Regions from separate parts of the Psychrobacillus sp. AK 1817 genome, predicted to be linked through region 1. Evidence: predicted binding sites of a transcription regulator. Region 1 holds the regulator's gene; each other region holds the start of a gene.
The links. The regulator LexA, encoded in region 1, represses DNA repair genes until DNA is damaged. The targets are predictions, from matches to a motif close to CGAACATATGTTCG.
Positions count from the first base shown of each region.

Region 2: the regulator LexA is predicted to act here: its motif matches at 3,446-3,459, upstream of D0S48_RS01275 (YolD-like family protein).
Region 3: the regulator LexA is predicted to act here: its motif matches at 2,246-2,259, upstream of D0S48_RS02645 (Y-family DNA polymerase).

Region 1 is NZ_CP031739.1:787,312-792,865, reverse strand. Features, by position in the region: gene D0S48_RS04065 (hypothetical protein) at 1-175, opposite strand, end outside; gene D0S48_RS04060 (DinB family protein) at 810-1,259, opposite strand; gene D0S48_RS04055 (hypothetical protein) at 1,456-1,842, shown strand; gene lexA (transcriptional repressor LexA) at 1,973-2,593, opposite strand; gene D0S48_RS04045 (cell division suppressor protein YneA) at 2,769-3,080, shown strand; gene D0S48_RS04040 (YneB family resolvase-like protein) at 3,077-3,724, shown strand; gene D0S48_RS04035 (DUF896 domain-containing protein) at 3,789-4,022, shown strand; gene tkt (transketolase) at 4,110-5,554, shown strand, end outside.
Region 2 is NZ_CP031739.1:252,539-258,092, forward strand. Features, by position in the region: gene D0S48_RS01260 (alpha-ketoacid dehydrogenase subunit beta) at 1-692, shown strand, start outside; gene D0S48_RS01265 (dihydrolipoamide acetyltransferase family protein) at 744-2,063, shown strand; gene D0S48_RS01270 (LLM class flavin-dependent oxidoreductase) at 2,214-3,206, shown strand; gene D0S48_RS01275 (YolD-like family protein) at 3,490-3,861, shown strand; gene D0S48_RS01280 (VC0807 family protein) at 4,078-4,761, shown strand; partial or broken gene D0S48_RS01285 (LysR family transcriptional regulator) at 4,808-5,554, opposite strand, start outside.
Region 3 is NZ_CP031739.1:512,830-518,383, forward strand. Features, by position in the region: gene D0S48_RS02635 (GNAT family N-acetyltransferase) at 1-82, shown strand, start outside; gene D0S48_RS21260 (DUF1062 domain-containing protein) at 392-712, shown strand; gene D0S48_RS02645 (Y-family DNA polymerase) at 971-2,224, opposite strand; gene D0S48_RS02650 (HD domain-containing protein) at 2,448-3,425, opposite strand; gene D0S48_RS02655 (ABC transporter permease) at 3,446-4,486, opposite strand; gene D0S48_RS02660 (ABC transporter permease subunit) at 4,483-5,322, opposite strand; gene D0S48_RS20510 (hypothetical protein) at 5,466-5,554, opposite strand, start outside.

The sequences.
Region 1 (5,554 bases):
CCTCAGGTACTGTTGCCTCTTCTTTTGAATCTGATTTGTTTTCCTCAGCCGCATTCTCTTCTTTTGTTACTACTTTCTCTATCTCTTTTTCAGGTTTTTCTTCCTCCTTTGCTACGGAGCAAGCAGTAAGGCCCAACATACAAGAAACCATTATTAAAAATAACCATTTTCGCATTATGAAAAAAACTCCTTTTGGCTTTTAATCCTGTGCTTATTAAAAAAAGCTAAGAACATATTGTATAACTTGGTTTAAGATGATAAAAAAATTGTTGCTTTTACAAGGATTTAGTTGAGCAAATGTAAGGTCTGGCGTTAGTTCCTGTACTTGATTTATTATTTCTCACGATAAGAAAGGGGATTTCAGTCGGCTTTAAAATATGCACTTATTTACTATATTCATCTCTTAAAATGAAGTCACTGCTATAAGGAAGGAAAACGGGTTTTTGTTAGCGTGGATATATACGACAGGTTACGAGAACAGTAGGATTAGAAAATGTATTTAAATAACATTTTTATGGAAAATAAATATTGAGGCATGAAGTGGCATGGAGAAGAAAAGTCCTACTATGTAGCTCTTAAATAATCAGATGTGGAATTGGAGGGACGCATATAGATATTACTTTTCAATCAACAACAGCGGAAACAAAAAAAGGAAGACAAGAATTTTTATTCTAGTCCTTCCTTTTTTGTTGAATCTAAAGATTTGAGGATAGAAGAGCCAAATTAATGTAGCGAAATAATGGGATCAATTGTTTCACCCCCATTAAATAATTTTTGAACAATATTCTCAGTTGGACAATGAAGCTAATTTAAAAAAGAGGTTTAGGAAAACCATTGAAATGAGCTATGATGCCAATTTGTCCTATGTGGTATGCTTCGTGACTATATATATGATGGAATACCCAGTTATAGGTTGGGGGAGAAGGAGGAATCCAACCATCAGAAAATTTAGGGACTTCAATCAGTTGATTAAACTGTTGATCAGTTAAGTTATTTAATATTCCGTCTGTATGTATGCGAATATCTTGATAAGCTTTAAGTATTTCGAACGGAGAGGAGTTTTTGTCTAAAGTCAAAACTAACTTTTGTTGGAGTGCCACTTCATTAATCCAGAAATCCTCACTAGTAGCAATATGTGAAATAACCCATGCCAAATTATTTGGATAGGTTGGTGAGGTTTTAAACCAGCTTTCTTCTTGTAAACTATTTAAATAAGGTAATAACGTTTTTCTGTAATCATTCCGATATGGAAAAGCCAAATAAATCAATCCTTTCTATTAACAAAAATTAAATATAAATTTTAATAAACAAATGTATTCATTTATGAATTTCTAAATATTTTTTATTGTTCCGATGAATTAAAATAGGATAAAGAGCTTACAAATCTGATGTTAATATAGTACAATGCTACTTATATATATATCTGTAATTCCGGAAATAGTGGAGGGATAGAATGTGGATGCAAATGAATTAATTAATGTGATTAATCATAGTATAGAAAAGTTAGATTATGCTTCAGCAAGAAAATATATAGAGGAAAATCTAAATCTAGTTAATATAAATAAACATTTACTTATTGACAATGCGAGAAGTGTGTTAGTTTACATAAACGACACCCTAGAATCAGGAGCCCAGCCTTTAACTCGCCAAGAAGTTTCCTTGATTTACACGATTAATAAGCATGCTACGAAATTTGACGTTAGAGCTTTGAGAATGATAATAAGAGATAACCCGTCCTTGCTAATAAGACAAGACATCAAACATTATTTTAATGAAGATGCAAAGACTCTCTTAGAGGGAATGAATGTAATACCAAAACAATCAAAACAAGCAATAATATAAACAAAACCCCTTCATGTCTCGAACATGAAGGGGTTTTTCGATGATCTAAACAAAAATGTCCACTTTCTTGTTAGATATGATATCGGCTCAAAGTAATCATACTATGAAAATTGTAGAAGTCAAGCAATCATTAGTGAATATGTCGGTAAACTCCTACTACTTTTCCTAAAATAGAGACTTGATTAACAATAATCGGATCCATCGCAGAGTTCTCCGGCTGTAGGCGGAAATACGTTTTTTCTTTAAAGAATCGTTTTACTGTTGCTTCATCCTCTTCTGTCATTGCTACAACGATGTCCCCATTGTTAGCAGATTGCTGTTGTTTAACAATGACATAATCTCCATTCAAGATTCCAGCTTCAATCATACTATCACCCATAATTTCTAACATAAATAGGTGATCATCTGAAGTACCAAACGTTTCAGGAAGCGGGAAGAATTCTTCAACGTTTTCAATTGCAGTAATAGGCATACCAGCTGTAACCTTCCCAACTAAAGGAACATGCACAACTCCCTGCCTTTCGACAGTAGCCTCTAAACCATCTAATATTTCTATTGCACGTGGTTTTGTAGGGTCTCTACGAATTAAACCTTTACTTTCCAATCTTGCTAAGTGTCCATGTACAGTAGAACTTGAAGCAAGACCTACTGCCTCACCAATTTCACGTACGGATGGTGGATAGCCTTTTTTACGAACTTCTTCCTTTATAAAAGCTAGAATATCTTCCTGTCTTTTAGACGCTTTCTTCAATGAGTTCACCTCTTTTAGTAATAAATTCCCTACTAGATTAATACTTATTAATAGTATACCAGTGTCCTGAAAATTATGCAAACATAGGTTCTAATATTTGTTGACAAAAACAAATGTTCGTATTAATATTAGAACATACATTCCGAACAAACATTCTAATTTTGGGGGTTTTTTTATGAATTGGGTAAAAAACAATTATTTTTTAGCATTATTTTTAGGACTAAATCTTATATTTATGACAACTATGGTAATCTCACATACAATAACAAACGAGGAAGACTCACACATCAAAATAGAACAAGGGGATTCCTTATGGGCTCTTGCAACAAAATATGGCATAGAAGATTCAAGGGAAGAATGGGTTAGTCAGGTAATAGAAATGAATAATTTATACGATACCTCTATTAAAGCTGGGGATGTTATAGTTGTTCCTAAAGTAAGTGAGAACCTTCACTTAAATTATGGAACAGAGGTAGCGGGAGAATGAAATCAGTTATTTATTGTCGAGTAAGTACAGACAAATCCACACAAGAAACTTCTTTAGAGAGACAAGAGGAAGAGTTGATAGATTTTGCTAAAAAACAGGGCAGTGAGGTTTCTCAGGTTTTTGCAGATCAGCATAGTGGATATGATGTTGAGAGAGATGGGCTATTAGAGATGCTCAATTATGTAAAAGAAAATGATATCAAAGCGGTGTTTGTGCAAGATGAAACTAGAATAGGTAGAGGTAATGGTAGAATGGCTGTCCTTCATTTACTTCAGAAAACAAACACATCGGTCTATACGTTACAGGATAAAGGTATATTAAACTTAAATGAAATGGATTCTATGCTTTTAGAAATCCTTGCCTTGGTGGAGGAATATCAACGTAAAATTCATAATGCCAAGATTAAAAGAGGAATGAAGCGCGCGATATCAAAAGGCTATCGTCCAGAAAAGAATTTAAAAACTCGAGGAAACCCTGAGGGAAGAGAGCGAATAGATATACCTGTTGATGAAATTGTCCGATTACGGAACGCAGGGCTCACATACGAGGAAATCACCTCTACATTAAAGGGATTAGGTTTTAATATAAGTAAAGCAACTGTACATAGAAGATATATGGAATTTAAAGAGACTCACGAAGGGTAAAGACTTGCACTTCGTGTGTTTTTTTCATACCTTTATATAAGAGTTAGTTGAAAGGATGAAAAATATGTTAAGTAAAGAAAAACTAGCACGTATTAATGAGCTGGCAAAAAAGTCTAAGTCCAGTGGATTATCTATTGAGGAAGCAAAGGAACAAAGTGCTTTGCGCAAAGAATATTTGGAAACATTTAGAGCAACAATGAGAGATACAATAGAAAGTGTAAAAGTTATCGACCCTTCTGGAAACGATGTTACACCAGAAAAGGTACAACAAGCGAAAAAGGGTAAATTTCTGAATTAACTAATCATTTCAGAAACCATTGATAATACGCGAATTGTTGTCTAAACTATTATTATAGAAAAAATTTTGTTCGAGAGGATGTCATTCATGTCATTACAATCAGATCTATTAGCAATTACGACTATTCGTACTCTATCTATCGATGCAATCGATAAAGCAAACTCTGGTCATCCAGGTCTTCCTATGGGAGCTGCACCAATGGCGTACACATTATGGACAAAACATTTACGCCACAACCCAAGCAATCCTAATTGGTTTAACCGCGACCGCTTTGTTTTATCAGCAGGTCATGGCTCAATGCTGTTATACAGCTTGCTACACCTTGGTGGTTATGATCTACCTATGGAAGAGATTAAAAACTTCAGACAGTGGAACTCTAAAACTCCCGGACATCCAGAATTTCGTCACACAGCAGGGGTAGAAGCAACAACTGGTCCTTTAGGACAAGGTATAGGTATGGCTGTAGGTATGGCCATGGCAGAGGCGCATTTAGCTGCTACTTACAATCAAGAAGGACATTCTATTGTTGATCATTATACGTATGCATTATGCGGAGATGGAGATTTGATGGAAGGTGTAGCTGCTGAAGCTATTTCTCTAGCGGGACACTTAAAATTAGATAAACTAATCGTATTGTATGATAGTAATGATATTTCGTTAGATGGAGATTTACATAAATCTTTCTCTGAGAACATTGAAAAACGTTTTGAATCATACGGATGGAACCATATTTATGTAGAAGATGGTAATGATATTGAAGCAATTTCAGCTGCAATCGACAAAGCTAAATCACAAAACGATAAACCAACAATTATCGAAGTGAAAACAGTTATTGGATTTGGTTCTCCCAACCGCTCCGGAAAAGCAGATGCTCATGGTATGCCGCTTGGCAAAGAAGAATCTCTATTAGCTAAAGCAGAATATAAATGGTTATTCGAAGAAGATTTCTATGTACCAGAGGAAGTTTATGAAACTTTCAAGGAAGCTGCTGAGCGTCAAGGTGTTCAAGAAGAAGCTACATGGAACGAAAGATTAGCTACTTATGAAAAAGAGTTCCCAGAGCTAGCTCAAACTCTAAAACAAGCGATTAATGGAGAGATGCCTGCAAACTTTGCAGATGCACTTAAAACTTATGAAGAAGGAACTTCACAAGCAAGTAGAGCAGCTTCAGGTGAAGCTATTAATGCTATCGCTCAAAATCTGCCTTCATTTTTCGGAGGAAGTGCTGACTTAGCTGGTTCTAACAAAACGACTATTAAAAATGCTGGAGATTTCTCTGCAGATAACTATGCGGGCAAAAACATCTGGTTTGGTGTTCGTGAGTTTGCAATGGGAACTGCTCTTAATGGTATGGCCCTTCATGGCGGTCTACATGTGTTCGGTGGGACATTCTTCGTATTCAGTGATTATGTACGCCCTGCAATTCGTCTATCCGCATTAATGGGATTGCCAGTAACATATGTGTTCACTCATGATAGTATTGCAGTAGGGGAAGATGGACCAACTCATGAACCAGTTGAGCATTTAGCTTC
Region 2 (5,554 bases), 530 kb from region 1:
CTTCACGTATTCGTTACCGTTCTAATAATGATTGGACTTGTCCTATAGTAATTCGTGCGCCTTTTGGTGGCGGAATTCACGGTGCGCTTTATCATTCTCAATCTGTAGAGGCTATTTTTGCTAACCAACCTGGACTAAAAATCGTTATTCCTTCTACTCCATACGATGCCAAAGGATTATTAAAAGCGGCTATTCGTGATGAAGACCCGGTTATGTTCTTTGAGCACAAGCGTGCTTATCGCCTTATTAAAGGAGAGGTTCCGGACGAAGATTACACGATTGAAATTGGAAAAGCAGATGTAAAGCGTGAAGGGGAAGATATAACAGTTATTACTTATGGTCTGGCTGTTCATTTTGCTCTTCAAGCAGCAGAACGTTTAGAAAAAGATGGCATTTCTGCGCATATTTTAGATTTACGTACCATTTATCCTTTAGACAAAGATGCAATTATCGAGGCTGCTTCCAAAACCGGTAAAGTGTTACTTGTAACAGAGGATAACAAAGAAGGTAGCATAATTAGTGAGGTGGCAGCGATTATCGCCGAGAATTGCTTGTTTGATTTGGATGCTCCGATCATGCGCCTTGCTGGTCCTGATGTTCCAGCTATGCCATATGCCCCTACAATGGAAAAATTCTTTATGATTAATCCAGACAAAGTAGAAAAAGCAATGCGTGAGCTAGCTGAATATTAAGTTATTGGAAATATGCTTAGGTGAATTTGATCTATTAAAGGAGGAACCCATATGGCACTAGAACAAATTAAAATGCCTCAGCTTGGGGAAAGTGTAACCGAGGGAACAATCGAAAAATGGTTAGTTAAACCAGGCGATCATGTAAACAAATATGATGCACTTGCAGAGGTCAATACGGACAAAGTTACTGCAGAAGTACCTTCTTCCTTTACAGGAGTCATTAAAGAACTTGTTGCAAATGAAGGAGATACGCTTGCAGTTGGAGAAATCGTCTGTACAATTGAAACAGAAGGCGGCTCTTCCGAGGAAAAAATTGTAGAAGTGAAGGAAGCAGCTCCAGAAGAACCAACTGCAGAAACAGTTAAACCAGCTGAAGTGAATAAACATATCCAATCAGCACCGGCAGAACGGGATAAAGGAATAAAAGCTCGTTACTCTCCTGCAGTTCTTAAACTTTCTCAGGAGCATGACATAGACCTTTCTTTAGTAACAGGTACTGGTAATGAAGGCAGGATTACTCGTAAGGATCTACTAAAAATCATAGATAGTGGAGAGATTCCAAAGGCTGCTCCTGCTGCAAAATCTGCCGTAGAAGAAGCGCCGGCTGTATCTTCTGCTACTGCGAATTCCCAACCAAAGTCTGCTCCTGTTAATGTTCCAGTCGGAGCAGGTGATATTGAAATTCCTGTTACAGGCGTTCGAAAAGCAATTGCAGCTAATATGCTACGTAGTAAGCATGAAGCGCCTCACGCTTGGACAATGATAGAAGTGGATGTAACTAATCTTGTTCAATACCGTGACTCTATTAAAAATGAGTTTAAACAAAAAGAAGGCTTTAACGTTACATACTTTGCCTTCTTCGTTAAAGCAGTAGCACAAGCATTAAAAGAGTTCCCGATGATGAACTCTATGTGGGCTGGTGACAAAATAGTCCAAAAGAAAGACATCAATATTTCGATTGCGGTTGCAACAGATGATGCATTGTTTGTTCCAGTGATTAAACAAGCAGATGAAAAGACTATTAAAGGGATTGCACGTGAAGTGAATGAGCTTGCAGGAAAAGTTCGCTCTGGTAAGCTTAAATCAGATGAAATGCAAGGTGGTACTTTCACAGTCAACAATACTGGTTCATTTGGTTCTGTTCAATCAATGGGTATCATCAACTACCCACAAGCAGCAATTCTTCAGGTGGAATCTATTGTTAAGCGTCCAGTTATTATGGAAGGCGGCATGATTGCTGCAAGAGATATGGTGAACCTATGTCTATCTCTAGACCACCGCGTGCTAGATGGCCTTGTTTGTGGTCGCTTCTTAGCTCGTGTGAAAGAAATATTAGAGAATATTTCGAAGGAAAATACATCTGTATATTAATATTCAGGCGAGAAGTCCCTCAGTAAGGGCTCTCGCCTTTTTTTATTTATAAAACTTAAGTCCCTTTCGTTTACTTTTTTAAACTATTTCTATAGCATTTAAAAGGAAAGAGATACACATGAATTTTCTATGAAGGGACGATTATATATTATGAAATTAAGTGTTTTAGATCAAGCACCGATCACGGCTGGAAATACTGCAGCAGATGCATTAAAAAAAGCAGAAGAATTAGCCCTTTTAGCTGACGAATTAGGCTATCACCGTATGTGGATGGCTGAGCATCATGGAACCGGGGCTTTTGCGAGCTCAGCTCCTGAAGTCATTGCAGCCCATCTTGCTGCTAAAACTCAAAAGCTCCGTATTGGTACTGGCGGTGTTATGATGATGCATTATTCAGCTCTTAAGCTTGCAGAGGTCTTTAAGACGTTAAGTGCTTTTTCTCCAGGAAGAATAGACTTCGGAGTGGGGCGTGCTCCTGGCGGGGATAACTATGCGATGCATGCTCTTTCTGAGGGCCGTCCACCAATGGTGAACAATATGTATGAAAAACTAGGAACTGCATTACAGCTTTTAAATGACGAAGTTCCCGAGGACAGTGTGTACAATAAAACGATTGCTACTCCATCTAATATCGTGCTTCCCGAAGCTTGGTTGCTTGGCTCGACAGGGAACAGTGCGATTCAGGCAGGAAAGATGGGCTTGGGATATTCCTTTGCACAATTCTTTCAGGGAGGAATGACTCCTGCTATTTTAAATGCATACCGTACAAATTTTAAACCTTCAGCATTAATGGAAATGCCTGAGATTAACGTAACGTATTTAGTGACAGTTGCTGAAACAAAAGAAGAGGCAGAATTTGAAGCACTTCCACAGGATATATCTAGACTTTCTCTGATGAAGGGACAAATTCGCCAGCTTATGACACCTGAAGAAGCACAAAACTATCCTTTATCTGAAATGGATCGCATGATGATCCAGGAAAATCGTAAAATCCATTTAGTTGGTTCTGCAAAAGAAGTAGCTACTACTCTTCAAGAAGAACAGGCGCATTATGGGTTCGATGAGGCGATGATTTGTAGTATACCGCATTCTCAGCAAAAGCGTTTAGATGTATATCGATTGTTAGCAAAAGAATTGTTGTAGTGTCTTGATTCTCTTTTATATTAATACTGACTGAGCTTCTTGGTATCTTTAGCGAGTAAGTGAACGATTCGTCGTTCACTTACTCGCTTTTTGAATTGACTTCGTTCGTACTATTACAATTCTCAACTCAAAAAACATACTTTTGCCTTGCTTGCTTTCTAGTATAGATTGTTTGCTAACAGGAAAAACACAGAATAATACTTTATAACATGAATTGCTTTAAATTGGCGGTTGATAACAGAACAAACGTTCTGTATAATGATAAAAAAGAAAGGTGATGGAGATGGCTAATTTCGAGGAAGACTGGAACGCGTTGGATTTATCTAAAATCCGTGATAGAGGTTCAAAAAAGTGGGTGGCGATGATGTTGCCTGAACACGTGAAGATGTTGAGAGACTATCATGAGGAGATAAAAAAAGTTCCGCGCCCAGATCTAAATGAGTTCGACTATGAAGCAATTCAAGAACAAATTGAACTTGCGATGAAAAGAAATGTAGACATAAAAATTAAACGTTGGAAAGATGGAGAATTTTTATATCATCGAGGGACAATTCAATGGATTGATTTAACTAGGCGCATTATCGAATTAGAAGATCCATTTCAATTTTTTGAAGTGAAATTGGATGAAATTGTGGACGTGACGATATTAGAATAAAAACATTCTGAGAGACCTCCTTATAGAGGTCTTTATTGTTTGGAAGTGCTAAGTCTAAATAGATTCAAACATAAAATAATTATAGACAAGATAACTGATGAATCACTTGGGATATATTCAACGTTAGATTTGCTAAATACCTTAATGATAATGAATTCCTTTTACTATAAAAGAGGATTATAGGTATCCATAGGGAATATATTACAGAAGGGTATGATGAGTGGGATAACAGCAAAGGATGATAAAGGGGCAATGAAGAAATACTATATCTTTTTAGAAATCTTGTTTTATGTAGTAGTACCATACTTAATTTGGACTAATGGTAGAGAAGGTTTAGGTGATTATTGGGCACTTTTGTTATCCACTGCGCCTGGATTTGCCTATACTATAGTACGTTTTATTGTAGATCGAGAATTTAATGTGACTGGCATTTTTATCTTGTTCAGTTTATTGGTAGGAACTGTGATTGATATATTATCAGGATCTGCAGAAAGGATGCTATGGAACCAAGTATATTTAGGGGTTGCTTTTAGCTTCGTCTATTTGCTCTCCATGCTCATTAAAAAGCCTCTCCCATTATTTTTCTTTATAGATGTGGCATTCTTGCAGGGATATGACCGTGAAAGCAGTAGAAAGCAGTTCTATCGTAAAGAATTATTTAAATGGTTTCAGCTATTGACGCTAATGTTTGTCATAAGAGGGCTTACCCTAGCAGGCATTAAGGCATGGCTTTTGGACAGGTATGGTGTGGATAGCTATGGCACAATGTTGATTTACTTGAGAATAACTGGTTGGGTCTTTGCAGCAGTTTTCATATGGTTCTATCTAAATATTTACAAGGAAATCAAAAGATTAACGCAGCCACAGCCTCTGCAAGCGATAACAAAAGAAAATCCTTAAAACATATTAGAGAAAAAGCGTTAGCCCATTAGCTAACGCGTCTAACTTATCCAAAATAATATTTGGAAATTTGTGCGATAAATTCTTCTTCTAGCACGCTCTTTTTTTTAACAATGATAAATGTTGAGACAGTAGGCAGGTCGAACAAATCAAAATGTGGCTGCATCATCTTTCCTTCTATTAATTCTCGTCTAACAATAGAGTGAGGAAGAAAGGATACACCGAGCCCCTCCTGGATAAAGCGTTTAGTTATATGGGCTTGTGTGACTTTCATGGTTCTTAATCCAACTACATGCTTATTTAGCTTCAGTAGTAGCTCATCCCAAAAACAGGATGATGGTGAGTAAAAAGATAATTTTTCTGAAGTATCTCTTTCACATCTATTGGTGGTCCATTTTCTTCATCAAATCCATCAAAAGGCATTAAAAACAAAATTGGGTCCTCGTAAATAGAGATTGATTCTATATTTTTCTTTTGAGAATCAATCGCAGATATTCCAACGTTTACTTCCCCTGTATCAACCAATTCCTCTATAAGATAGGATTCCTCTACCCTTATATTTATTTCTAAATCCGTATGCCGCTTTAAGAATGTTTTTAAAAAGTAAGGAAGAATGGTTTCCGCCATAAGGGGAGAAATGGCAATTGTCCATTTACGCCGATACCCTTGTGCAAATGATCGTATTTTATTGACGCTTGACTCCGACTGATGAACTAGCTGCTTAGCCTCTGGAAGAAAAAATTTACCAGCCTCCGAAAGGGTTACACGATTGTTTATTCGATCGAAAAGAGGG
Region 3 (5,554 bases), 270 kb from region 1:
TGGATACAAAACAACTTCGGATATCTTCATGGAAGATGGTATTCCTCATATCTTGATGACGAAAGAATTCACCTTAATTTAACTATTCTAAAAATAATGTTATATGTTATAATATTGTTAAATCTGTTTGGAGAAAGGATACAAAAACTCGTATGCCAACTTTTACTTTGTAATGGACCAACTAAATTGGATAGCACTTTCCCTTAAAAACATCTGTTTTAACCAAGGGATTAGTCTGCCCATCTACCATTACAAAGGGACAAGAGCAAACCAGTAGTTTCGTATGCTTTTTGAGGTCCTTTTTGGGGCCTTTTTTAGTGCAAATTAATAACGATCCTGCCAACATCCAAACGGATGCGATTGTTCCTTTATCTTATATGAGGTGAAGGAAATGACCGTTGTATGTCACAATTGGGAAATACTAAAAAAACAAACGATTCGTAGAGAAGTAAAGCACTGTAAAATGTGCGGGAAAAATTCCTTGTTTACTGATACAAATATTCGAAGACATAATTCAAATGGAAAGCATATATACCGTTTTGCCATTTATAAATGCGAAAAAAACCATACCTGGAATAAAAAATTAGATATTTATAAAACTTTTCGAAGACATGAAAGAGTCCATGGACGTGAACCTGTAAACAAAGAAAGCACGTTGACAGAGCTGCCTGTAAATCTTTATATGGAAAAGCTTATATCGGAAGTTATGTAACGATTAAATCTGTAGAAGGAGTTTATCGAATTGATTCTCTTCTTTCTCAACAAATACCTGACTGGAGCAGAACAGCTGTCGTAGACAAAATAAGAAATGGTTTTATTTTAGTAAATGGTCTATCGATTAAGCCAAGCGCAAAAGTTATGCCGTATGACACCATTATGATTAAGCTGCTCTAACTGACCTTCCCTGTGAGAATATGATTAATTTTCACAGGGTTTTTTTATCGTATTTTCTCTCTAATATTTGTTCATCCTATTTCTTATGACCTCCGAGCAAGCCCGCTCGTTTCACTGCAGTGCCAGCTTCGGTATAGGAAACTGCGCGTAAAATAGCGGTTGAACCATACTTGCTACGCAGATAATCCATCGTCTTTCCAAGCTTGCGTTCCTTCCACTTTCCTTCTTCAAAAAGGCTAAGCTGCATAGAGTTCTCCGGCTCTAGATTAGTGATAGAAATGGATAGCCTTCTCACTGGACTACGGTCATAAAACTCATCAAATATTTTTTCGCAAATTTTATAAATCTTCATAGTCGCATTCGTCGGTTCATCTATGGAGCGTGAACGATTAAATCCTCCCCCAAAAGAGTCTTTACTATAGCCCACTGCAAGATGTATAGTGCGCCCCACCATATTAGCCTCTCTTGCTCGTCTTGCCACATCCTCACACATTTCCAATATGACTGCCATTACTTCTTTTTTTGTCCGGTAATCTCGAAATAACACCTGCCCCTTTCCATAGCTTATCTGGCCGTCTACAATGGGCGCTCCCAGTTCAGAGAGATCTATCCCCCAGGCATGGTGATACAATTGATTTCCCATCACTCCAAATTTATCCTCCAACAACTTCAAGGGAGTTTTTGCTAGCTGTCCTACATTGAAAATCCCCATGTTATTTAGTGTTTTTTCTAAACGAGAGCCAATTCCCCACATTTTACTTAAAGGTGAAACAGGCCATAGCTTTTGTTGAACATCTTCATACGTCCATTTGGCAAAACCTGTTTTTTTGGCATCCAAATCAAGCGCCAGCTTTGCCATAAGCATATTTGGTCCCAGTCCAACAGCACATGGAAGCTGAAACTGATAATGCAAACCGTCCTGTATACGTTTCACCGTGTTCTCAATTGGCCCCCAAAGCCTTTCTGTTCCCCCAAGGTCTGCAAAGCATTCATCCACACTATAGACATGAATCGCTTCACTTGGGACAAACTGATTCAAATAGCGCGTGATTTCCATTGAAACTCGAACAAAAAATTCCATTTTTGGTTCCAACAGATGGATAGAAGGATCGTCTGGTATTTCAAATAACCTCGTCCCGGTCTTTACGCCAAACCTTTTTTTCATTGGAGGAGAAGCAGCAAGCACAATGCTCCCCTTCTGCTCCAAGTTTCCAATAACAGCAATAGGCGTATTCATCACATCTAGTCCTGCTTCTGCCGCTGCACAGCTCGCAAAAAAGCTTCGAATGTCAATGCAAATAATATTTCGATTTTCTAAGCCCTCATACATAAAATCTACTCTCCTCCGAAAGGAACATTCGTTCGTCCTTATTATTATATTGCAAACGTACGTTCTTATTCAATGGTAATGTAGACCATTAGGAAGGAAAACACTTAATCGAATAAATTGAATAAATTCATTACTAATGAGAAACAATTTCAACAGGTAATTGGGACACTAATTCTAATAACAAAATAAAGACAAGCCTAATCACGATATAGGCTTGTCTTTATTAGCAAGATAAAATTTTTACATAGGTTCCTTTTACTGCTCGTTGCAATGCCGTTTGGTTTAATTTTTGAATCTGCTTAGAGCAGTCAGAAGCTCTTACTAAACCATTTTCCGAACAAACTAGAGGATCTATTAGTCTAACCTTCATTTTCTGATGAAAATCATAATTGGTTAGCTCGTCTATCACTTCAACAGAAGGATGAAGCTTTTGAAGAGCATGTTGAATTTCATCATCCTGTGAGCATACTACCAATTGGAGCAACTGATTATCCTCCAAAAGAAAATCCTCTAATGTGATGATTTGTTTATCCAATGCTGCCTTTAAAACAAAAGCTAACTGGTAGTTGCCATATAAATTTAAAGGATTCATAAAGAAATCAATTACTTCCTCATAGTAGACCGATGTAAACCACTCGGCGATTTCTATATTTGGAAGAACCATTTTACCGTCTTTCACGATTAGATTCTGTAAAAAATGTTGAACTTCTTCCATTGAAATATTTCCATAGGCATACAGATCGCGTAATGTGTAATCGACACGATCTGCACATAAATCAGGGGCACTTTGCTCGAGCAAGGACCATCTCGAATCATTAAATAGGATGTCTTTTAAGTTATATCCATATTTAGCTAGGATAGTAGGTATTGAGGAACCGTTAATTATTCTACTATATATTTTTTCATGATAGTCCTCGTCCTTATTTTCCAGAACAAAATCGACGACATGAGAAAAAGCAGTATGTGAAACATCGTGAAGAAGACCAGCAATCTGTTCTTCTAACGAACCCCCTATTTTTTTTACCAGAAGCATGACACCAATGGAATGCTCATATCGAGTGACATTCCATTCTTTCTTTACTAAATAGCTTGCCCCGCCTTGATGTATGCCCTTTAATCGTTGAACAGGCTTACTATTTATTAATTCTTCTAATACTCCATCTATATAAAATTCTCCATATAAGGAATCCACAATAAGCATTGAAGATATCCTCCTTAAGCTCAGACTTTTTGCTTTTCTTTATCCTTATAAAGAAGTTGCATCTTTTCTTGTAGTTGCTGCTGGTTCCATTCAATCATGTCCTCAGACAGAAACGCTACTTTCTTTCTCTTTGGAATATTGACTTGTCCGTTCACTGCGCGAGTATAGCCTTCTATCATTGCGGAAATTGCCAAGATGAGCAATGCAAAGCATATAGCAGGTCCTAGTGGAAGCCATGGTACACCTTGCAGATATCGGAAAGAGGAACCAAAAAGTCCTGCCCATTCATAGGCAATAGACTTTGGAGGATCTCCAAACATAGGGTCATAGCTAACTGCTGTACCTCCAATATACAATTGGAGCAACCCGAGATGCGTAAACACAACTAATGTTTCGACGACCTGTTGTCCATACAAAACGAATAATTTCTCTCTCATCATTGGAAATAGGTGACGGGTAATGATTCTCGGTCGACCAGCCCCTAACGTTTTAGAAGCCAGAATATATTCCTCCTGATCAAGCAGATTGGCCTCGTTGCCTATGAGAGAAGCCACAATTGGTACGGTGATAATGGCCATTAGCACAACCTGGATGATAATTCTCTCCCACACAGTTGTAGAAAATCCCTCCATCGGCTCCCATAGCACTGGGTAAAGCATAAGATAAGAAAAAATGGTCATAGGAATATAATGTAGAGGATCGATAGCGCTATTAATAATGGCCCGTCTCTTCTGCCAATAAGTACCGATTGCAAATCCTAGTGGTACTGCAATAAGCATTCGAACAGCTGCAACTCCCATGGCAGATATAATGGTATATTTTGCTCCAAGCATGATTTTAGCAAACATGTCATAGCCATATTGATCGGTCCCAAGTGGGTGCATCCAGCTTGGGGATAGTGGAGCTGCTTCTATTACTCTGCCATTTTCCATTAAAAAATAAGTTTGTTTCGGATCTGGCCCAAAAATCCACTCAAATATAAAACTGCCTATTAAAAAGAAGGCTAATATAGTAAATCCAAAAACAAAATATGGCTGTCTCCAAACTGATTTCATCTTCATCCGATTGCTCTCCCCTTGTTCAAATGACGTAGAAAATACCACTCGCCAAAACTATAAAGGAGAAACACTGGGAAAAAGAAGCTGCATACCGTGATTAAAAATAACTCTCCTGAAATGTTATTGCTCAAATAATACATAATACCGGGCATATTGAACATTCGTTCAAGAATGAATAAGTTTGAAAGCATGAACCACATAGTCTTTTTTGATTGAAAGAAAATACTAATAACTGCATTTCTAAAAATATGTATAAGTAGAATAGCCAATTTACCGAATCCAAGCGACCTTGCAAGCTCTGCATACATTTTACGTTCTTCAGCCTCGAAAGTAAGCATACTTAAACGATAGAGCTGAACCATTGGTAGAATCATCAGACAAACCACGGGAAGTAAATAAATTTTTTCCCCACCAGTAACAGCTATTTTCAAGAATATACCTGTATGCTTATGGATAATAATGATCAATAGCTGAATAAGCATAATAACCAATATGTCCGGAATCGATTCCAAAAAGAAAAAAACTGTTTTAATACGTTGTCTAACCCGTTCCTTACATAGCATAGTTAGCACTGTAAAAAATAACGCCAACAAAACAGCAACCAGAAGCGCCAAAAATAATACTTCTAACGAATATTGTACAAACCCCTCAATATGCATGCCAGCATATCGGTCCAGAAGTTCTCCTATAGAAAACAAGCCGAGTAAATGATTTCTATATTCTTCCCACCAAAATTCTCCTTGTTGGAAGCCGGTGATTAACAAAGGCAACCCACTAATCAGTAGGATACCAATAAATGCTACAGACAGCTGTAGCATCCATCTCCAAAAAGCCTTCATAAAAAATTCCCCCGTTGTCTGAAAATTACGATGAAATTATCATATCACAATAATTAACAAATAAAAGAGAATTTTTAGAAGGTTGATATATTAATAAAGGAGCCTCTCTAATCGAAGCTGCTTCTCTAAATTATAAATGACCGTTATTTCTTTTTCTCCGCAGTTACAGAAAGAATCTTAGATTCTCCCCCATATTCTAATCGAATATTTTTTCTCGCCTCAATTGGAGATT